4 regions of the Absiella sp. AM09-50 genome follow, and region 1 is predicted to be linked to each of the others. Evidence: riboswitches for the same ligand, from Rfam matches in the RefSeq annotation. Region 1 holds a riboswitch; each other region holds the start of a gene.

Region 1 (2,209 bases):
TCAATCGCTGTTTCAAACATGGTTTCCCAATCCAGATTTCTTCTTGCCATTGCCATCTTGTGATCCCAGTCAATCGCACCTTTAACACCTTTGGCAACATCTGCCGCATGTGCTGCGATTTTACTTGCGATAATACCTTCTTTTACATCATTCACATCTGGTAGACGCAGGTGTTCAGCCGGTGTTACATAACATAGGAAACTTGCACCATAAGTAGCCGCAATGGCACCACCAATCGCTGCCGTGATATGATCATAACCTGGTGCAACATCTGTAACAATAGGTCCTAATACGTAGAATGGTGCGCCTTTACAAATGGTATTCTGAATTTCCATATTTGCCTGAATCTGATTTAAAGGCATATGACCTGGTCCTTCAATCATGACCTGAACATCTTTTTCCCATGCCCGTTTTGTTAGTTCCCCTAATGTCACAAGTTCTTCGATCTGAGAAATATCAGAACCATCTTCAATACAGCCAGGGCGACATGCATCGCCTAAACTTAAAGTAACATCATATTTCTGGCAGATATCCAGCACTTCATCAAATCGTTCATAGAATGGATTTTCATTTCCTGTAATTTCCATCCATGCGAAAATGATAGAGCCGCCTCTGGATACAATGTTTGTGATACGTTTATTGTCTTTAAAGCGTTGTGCTGTACGTTTGTTTATTCCACAATGGATAGTCATAAAATCTACACCATCTTCTGCATGCATACGAAATACATCCATCCATTCCTGTGTTGTGATATCTTTTAATGCCTTATTGTAGTAAACGACTGCATCATAAATTGGCACAGTTCCTAATATTGCTGGACATTCTTTTGTCAGCTTTCTTCTAAATGTTTGTGTATCCCCAAAAGAGCTTAAATCCATGATAGCTTCTGCGCCCATGTTTACGGCACTTTTGACTTTTTCCATTTCCATATCCAAATCTAAACAGTCTTTACTTGTGCCCAGATTAACATTAATTTTTGTTTTTAGCATTCTGCCAATCCCATAAGGTTTTAAACAGGTATGGTTTTTATTTGCCGGAATGACAATTTGTCCTTTCGCAACATAATCGCGTACCTCTTCTACATCCATCTGTTCATAGGCTGCGACAGCTTTCATTTCTTTTGTGATCACGTTGTTTCTAGCAGCGTTCATTTGTGTTGTGTATTCCATTTTCTTCCTCCTAAAAAAAGCTGAACGCCTGCTACGGTGTCAGCTTTTGCTTAGTAAATTTATATCGTGGATTACACTTTCGTCACAATAAAATCCCTTCGCCGGCATTACCCGTATCAGGTTCAGTGGGTCAGGATCTTTATTGATCCAATCTCAGCCATCATTGGCACCCCATTTTTTGTACGTATTTATTAGACCATACATAAACCAATAAGTCAATGTAAATTTTACAATATACTATTCTGCGTAAATATAATATTGATTCTTTCCATTTAATTTTGCACGATATAAAGCTTTATCTGCTTTCTCATATAAGACTTGCAGATTCATTCCATGCATTGGTGCTGTGGCAACGCCAATGGATATATAAACATTTTCATTTCCCTGAAGGGTACAGCATTTCGCAAGACTGTTTTGAATAGCATTGATTTTTTGTTTGATGGCATCTAATTGTTGATATTTCATCAGAACTAAGAATTCATCTCCACCATAACGGCAGAAGATATCTCCATTACCCATATGCGTCATAATCACGGAGGCGATTTCACGTAATACACGATCTCCCTGTAAATGTCCATATTGGTCGTTGATTTGTTTGAAATCATCAAGATCAATCATCATCAATGCATATTTCTGCTTACTGCTGCATAACGCAAGTGCATTACGCATCATTAATTCACCCATACGACGATTATAAATACCTGTCAAAGAATCAAACTGTGCATATTTCTTTTCTTCTTTTGCCAGTGTTTCCTTTTCTACCTGTTTACTGATATTTTGAAGATATCCTATTACTTTGATCAATTCACCATTTTCATCAAAGATAGGCTCACAGGTTAATTTTACCCAGCGATGAAGATTGCTAAATAACATGACTTCAATAATTTCTTCGTTGAATTTATGTTTTAAGATTTTATTTTTCAACAATTCCAGGCTTTTACATCCAGAATATCGATTATAATCACGTTTTAAGAAATCACTCAGTATATAGTTATTATAGTTCTTTACTGCGTTATTGGGATTCATTGTACAGATTTGTT
Region 2 (2,209 bases), on a different contig from region 1:
TACAATTCCATCCTTACGAATTTTTGTCAACTGTTTAGCAAGTCTGTGGGCAAGGGAAATAGACATTGGCATATATTCAGGTGTTTCATCGCAGGCATATCCAAACATCATTCCCTGATCCCCTGCGCCATTGTTTTCTTCTCCGCCTTCTTTTGTTTCTAGAGAGTGATCAACACCCATGGCAATATCAGAAGACTGTTCATCAATTGAAGTTAAAACAGAACAAGTCGTTCCATCAAAGCCATATTTCGCTCTATCATATCCAATTTCCAAAATCGTATTTCTTGCGATACTTGGAATGTCAACGTAACAATTTGTAGATATTTCTCCCATGATCATCACCATACCCGTTGTACAGCATGTTTCACAAGCAACTCGTGCCATTGGATCTTTTTCTAAAATTGCATCTAATACTGCATCTGAAATCTGATCACATATTTTATCAGGATGTCCTTCTGTTACAGACTCAGAAGTAAAAAATTGTCTATTTAGCATATTTATTATTTCCTTTCTCATGTTCCACTATATTATCGTTCATTCTAGTTCATAAAACAAGATTTAATATAAATGATTTCATGAATTCATGAAAAAAAGATTTACCCATTTTCTTGTTCATATGGGCAAATCTTTATAATTACGCTGTTTTTTCTTTGTTTAAATGCAGACGCTCAACTAAAATTGGCACAACAATCATTCCGACTATCGTTGTTGCAATCATATATGGCGCATTGTATATAATGGAACCCCACCATGTTGTTTCCCATACAATCACACCACCAATGGTATGACTTGCAAAACGCAGGAAATTGGTAATTAGAATTCCAGAATAGAAATACTTATAGTTTGGAAATAAGCTAGCCAAACCATATACACTAAATGCGATTAAGTAATCCATTAGGAATCCCAATAACTGTGGAATATACATTGGACCTGTCACAAACTGAATCAATACAGAAACAAGTCCAACGATGGTTCCTTTGATCCATCCTAAATGATAACTGCAAACGATCAACGCAATTGTCGATACGCCAATAGAACCACCATTTGGCATCTTCAAGAAAGGAATCATATTTGTAAAATAATCAAGCACCATGAATAATGCAGCATAAAATGCCATATAAACCAACTCTAATGTTGTCAATTTTTTCATAAAAAAACACCTCCGTGAGGCGTAAGTCAACAAATCTAAGAATTCATAGATCTGACTCCCTACGCTAGTATTAACTAGATCAGGTCATAAGGGTGTTTCTCAGCCCGAAGGCACCCCTGTCATGACGTTATTTATTATACACACTTTATCTGAAATTGCAATAGATGTAAAAAAAGCATCAGTCATAGACCAATGCTTTTCATCATAAGTTTAAATTACTCGATGATTTCAGTAACGTTACCTGAACCTACTGTACGTCCACCTTCACGGATAGAGAATTTAGTGTTGTTTTCGATAGCGATTGGAGCAATCAATTCAACAGTCATTTCTACGTTATCTCCAGGCATACACATATCAGTTCCTTCTGGTAATGTGATAACACCAGTTACGTCAGTTGTACGGAAGTAGAACTGAGGACGGTAGTTAGATACGAATGGAGTGTGACGTCCACCTTCATCTTTGCTCAATACATAAACCTGAGCTTTGAATTTTGTGTGAGGGTGTACTGTTCCTGGTTTAGCAAGAACCTGTCCACGCTGGATTTCATCACGGTTGATACCACGTAACAATGCACCAATGTTGTCACCTGATTCAGCATATTCCAACTGTTTACGGAACATTTCCAATCCAGTGATAACTGTTTTACGAGTGTCGTGGATACCAACGATTTCAACTTCTTCACCCATCTTAACAACACCACGTTCAACACGGCCAGTAGCAACTGTACCACGTCCTGTGATAGTCATAACGTCTTCTACAGACATCAAGAATGGTTTATCAGTGTCACGAACTGGATCTGGGATATATTCGTCAACAGCATCCATTAATTCGTGGATAGCACCAACATATTTAGGATCTCCTTCAAGAGCCTTCAATGCAGAACCACGGATAACTGGAGCGTTATCTCCGTCGAATCCGTATTCGCTTAATAATTCACGAACTTCCATTTCAACAAGGTCGATTAATTCTTCATCATCAACCATGTCGCATTTGTTCAAGAATACAACGATGTAAGGAACACCTACCTGACGAGCAAGTAAGATGTGCTCACGAGTCTGA
Region 3 (2,209 bases), on a different contig from region 1:
TGTATTTTGCCTGCTGATCAATATCAAAACTTTGATGTAATACGGAATCATCGATTTGTTCCTTCTGTTCATTGATTTTTTTGATGAAAGGTACCAGTTGTTCTTTGATGGAATTAAAAAATGCATCATATTGTTTCACACTCATACCATCTTCGTAGCGATCTAATAAATAATCATAGTCTGTACTTTCTTTTTGTACATACGTCAATGCTTCTTTTTGTTTTAGAATCACATCTTTTAAATAAGGTGCGAAAGATGCATAATCATCCTGATCTTTTGCGATATGCCATGCGGCTTCACTGTCATTGATGCTTTTCTGCATTGCGACATATACATCTTTTGGCAATACCCGATCATATTCCATTCCTTTTAGAAACAACGTGATTTCTCTTTTTTCTTCTGTGTCATTTGTGATTTTTCCTAATTCTTCAATCATCGCAAGAGCTTCCTTATCGGTTGCCTTACTGAATGCTTCACCACTTAAATATGCCATAGCTTCATTACGTTTGGCAATTCCTTTCTTTGGCGCAATCGTTGCGATATCATAATACATTGTACTCAATGCGAGTGTGTAGGCCTTTTGGATATCCTTATATTCTTGAAAAGCTTTTCTTAATGTTTCTACCATAATGTTCACCTCTATGCGAATATTGTAACATATCTGCTTTCATTTTTCGTCCCTTTATGCTATGATTACCATGGAAATCACGGGAGTTGGTATGACCGGCTGAGAGGAAGTTGAAAACTTCGACCGATACCTGATTTGGATAATGCCAACGTAGGGAATAATCATTAGTTATTGGAATATTCTCATGTTGGGGATATTCTTTTTTTTGGAGGGTCTATGATAAAAGGATGTATTTTTGATTTAGATGGCACACTGTTAGATAGTATGCATGTATGGGATGATTTTGCATTTTCTTATTTAATCAGTAAAGGAATACAGACAAATGAAAATTTAGATGAAGTATTTTCTACTTTACGCATGGAAGAGGCAGTCGCATATCTTCAAAAACATTATGTACAAAAGGAATCATTAGAAACAGTACATGATGAAGTTTATGCTTTATTGAAAAAACGATATATCCATATGGAGTTAAAACCTGGTGTAAAGGAATGCATACAGAAGCTTTCTACAATGCCAGTGACTTTATGCGTATTAAGTGCCAATCATAAAGAAGTGTGTGAAACAGCCTTGAAAAAACATGGACTATCAAATAAATTCTCCTATATCTTAAGTTGTGAAGATATCCATTTATCCAAAGATGATCCGGCTTGTTTCTATTACGCCTGTGAAAAGATGCAATTAAAACCAGCGGAGTGTATCGTCATTGAAGATGCATTGCACGCTGTATCAGGTGCAAAAAAAGCAGGATGCTATGTGGTAGCCGTGAAAGAAAAAAGCCAGCAGAAAGATGAAGAAAAAATCAGAAGTATGGCAGATGCATACATAGAGGATATGCAGGAACTGGAGGAGATATTATGCAGAAAGTTTTAACAATTGCAGGCACAGACCCAAGTGGTGGGGCAGGGGCACAGGCAGATTTAAAGACCTTTATGGCACATAAGGTATATGGAATGAGTGTGATCACCGCATTGGTTGCACAAAATACATGTGGTGTACGTGATATTATGAATGTAACACCTGCCTTTTTAAAGGAACAGTTTGATTGTGTATTTGAAGATATTTTCCCAGATGCAGTAAAAATCGGGATGGTATCACAACCAGAATTAATCGAAGTCATTGTGGAAAAGCTGAAACAATATCAACCTAAAAATATCGTGGTAGATCCAGTGATGGTATCCACCAGTGGCGATCGGCTATTAGCGCAAAAAGCGTTAACGATGCTGCAAAAAGAGTTGCTTCCACTGGCACAGATTATTACACCAAATATTCCAGAAGCAGAAGTATTATGTGAATTTTCTATTGAGTCCAAAGATGATATGGTAAAAGCAGCACAAAAGATTGCCACAAATTATCATGGCTATATTTTGATTAAAGGTGGACATTTTGAGGATTGTGCAGATGATTTATTGTATCATGATGGAGAAGAAATCTGGCTGCCTTGTGTTAAGATACAAAATCCTAATACCCATGGAACCGGCTGTACCTTATCCAGTGCAATTGCCAGTAATTTAGCATTGGGTTATGACATGGTAAGCAGTGTAAAAAATGCAAAGGCATATATCACAGGTGCATTAAAAGATG
Region 4 (2,209 bases), on a different contig from region 1:
AAGCATCCATCATTGATTTTGCATAATTATAACGCAAGTCGCTACAGCCAACACCTACCAAATCTAAAACAACTGGTATGTAGTTTTCGTTAGCAGTTTTTATGGATACTATCATTGCTTTACTTCGGATATCATCAAAGTTTCCCAGATTTAAGGCTAGTGCTTTCGCGGTTTTGGTGATTTGTGCTACTTCATCCGGGTGTTGTGCCATAATTGGTTTTCCACCTAACGCAAGAACTGCATTAGCACAATCATTCATAGATATGGGATTGGTGATACAATGAATCAGATTATGCGTCAAGTGCAGCTTCGCTTTGTCCTGCCACAACTCCTCTTGTATATTCATAAGTCTTACCTCCAAGCTTTCTCTGCATTTTCGCAAGCATGCCATTATGCTGCAGTTTCAACAGGAATGCGAAAGCAATACTTCCTCCAATGATGGTTCCCATCAGGAAACTTGGCACATAGAACATCCATGTTAATCCATTTTTACCCCATAGATATGCCATAACAGGATAGGATACGATAGCACCAATAATCCCTGTACCGATAATTTCTCCAAGCACAGCGGCCCAGATTTTTCCATTGCTTGCTCGATATAGTATGCCAGATAATGCTGCGCCAAAGACAGCTCCTGTTAATGCAAGTGGTGGAATTCCCATACATGCCATACGAATAATACCGATAGCTACAGCACACCCCAAAGAATACCATGGTCCCATCAATACTGCCATTGTGATATTGATCAAGTGAGCCATCGGACACATTCCTTCTACTCGAAGAATGGGTGATATTACCACACCTACCGCTACCATCATCGCAAAAAATACGCTACGAAAAATTTGATTTTGTTTGTTCATAAAAAACACCCTCCTATTTGTTCGCTGGAAATGCTGAACCAAATAAAAGGATACAAATAAAAATCAGCGCCGTTTATCGGGTTCAGTTTCCAGATATGGTACGGTCGAAACGCTTGCCAGTTTCCTCTCAGCCTGTCTGCAGGCTCCCTCGCTGATTATCTTTTAATGTAAGGCGCTCCCCTTCCATTAGCAGTAATAAAAAAGAGATATATCCACGTAAAGACATATCTCAGATTACCTCTGTTATACTCCCTACGCCGGCATTACCCGTATCAGGTTCACAGGGTCGAAACGTAATGTTTCCTCTCAGCACACATTGGCTCCCCTTTTTATTACATTAGTATGGTACCACTTTGAAATAAGGATTGCAAGAGCTTTTTTTCATAGTGATTTACATTAGAAATAAGATATATTCAGACTTTTTATGCAGTCACACTGCTTTCCTGCAGCTCCTTTTGTACAAGCGTTGTTTTAACCCATCGATTTTGTTGATAGATCCATTGCCCTACAATACATTCTAAAATATTACTTAACAACATCGCAAGCCATATACCGGTAATACCCAATTCCGTGAACTTATGAAACAGGATAATCATAGGAATGCGAAAGCCCCATAGCCGCAACATTGAAAGAATAAAGGTAGTATTGGTATGCCCGGATCCATTGAATACACTGTTTAAATTCATATACCAGCCCATAAAAACACCTGTCAATAATGCGAAAAAATTGTACTCAAATGCAATAGACAGTAACTCTTCACTGGCATCTGGAACAAATATACGGGTAAATGGATTGATCAACAGCATGCCGATAATCGTTAACGCAATGGCACTGATCACGGATATACGCATGGTTACCCAATAACATTTTCTTGCCCTTTCGATATTACCAGCACCTAAATTCTGACCGATAAATGTCGCAAGTATGGAACCGAAGGATACAATCGGTATATACATCAAATTCACAAGTTTACCACCAACACCATACGCAGATATCGCCACTGCTCCATAGAACACGATATATTTATTCATAATCACAAAGCCTAAACTTTCTAAGAATTGACCACTCGCTGCTGGTATACACAGACGTAGAATTGTTTTCCCATCAGATAACTGAAAAGGATATTTACGAAACGCCACATAAACTTCATTGTCTTTTGAGCGAATAGATCGATAAGCAAGTGGTAGTACAAGAATCTTTGATAATACTGTCGCTACTGCTGCCCCCATGATGCCCATATGGAACATAAAGATAAATAATGGATCTAAGAATACATTTAATATTGACGCAATCGCATTTAATTTTACACCGCTTTTACTATCCCCGGCACTTTGACGAATTGCCATATA

Evidence for each region. A riboswitch is a leader RNA that binds a small molecule or an ion and turns the genes downstream of it on or off. The one in region 1 is predicted to bind thiamine pyrophosphate.
Region 2: another riboswitch for thiamine pyrophosphate. It lies ahead of DW114_RS08655 (energy-coupled thiamine transporter ThiT); the one in region 1 lies ahead of thiC (phosphomethylpyrimidine synthase ThiC).
Region 3: another riboswitch for thiamine pyrophosphate. It lies ahead of DW114_RS16805 (HAD family hydrolase); the one in region 1 lies ahead of thiC (phosphomethylpyrimidine synthase ThiC).
Region 4: another riboswitch for thiamine pyrophosphate. It lies ahead of thiW (energy coupling factor transporter S component ThiW); the one in region 1 lies ahead of thiC (phosphomethylpyrimidine synthase ThiC).

What each region holds. Positions count from the first base shown of each region.
Region 1 covers NZ_QVFI01000018.1:80,690-82,898, forward strand. The annotation lists gene thiC (phosphomethylpyrimidine synthase ThiC) at 1-1,169, opposite strand, end outside; TPP riboswitch at 1,246-1,353, opposite strand; gene DW114_RS14625 (diguanylate cyclase domain-containing protein) at 1,407-2,209, opposite strand, start outside.
Region 2 covers NZ_QVFI01000008.1:5,088-7,296, reverse strand. The annotation lists gene metK (methionine adenosyltransferase) at 1-495, opposite strand, end outside; gene DW114_RS08655 (energy-coupled thiamine transporter ThiT) at 635-1,150, opposite strand; TPP riboswitch at 1,190-1,278, opposite strand; gene tuf (elongation factor Tu) at 1,366-2,209, opposite strand, start outside.
Region 3 covers NZ_QVFI01000025.1:28,448-30,656, forward strand. The annotation lists gene DW114_RS16800 (carboxypeptidase M32) at 1-628, opposite strand, end outside; TPP riboswitch at 698-803, shown strand; gene DW114_RS16805 (HAD family hydrolase) at 845-1,498, shown strand; gene thiD (bifunctional hydroxymethylpyrimidine kinase/phosphomethylpyrimidine kinase) at 1,483-2,209, shown strand, end outside.
Region 4 covers NZ_QVFI01000001.1:194,977-197,185, reverse strand. The annotation lists gene thiM (hydroxyethylthiazole kinase) at 1-346, opposite strand, end outside; gene thiW (energy coupling factor transporter S component ThiW) at 291-860, opposite strand; TPP riboswitch at 1,093-1,197, opposite strand; gene DW114_RS00955 (MATE family efflux transporter) at 1,283-2,209, opposite strand, start outside.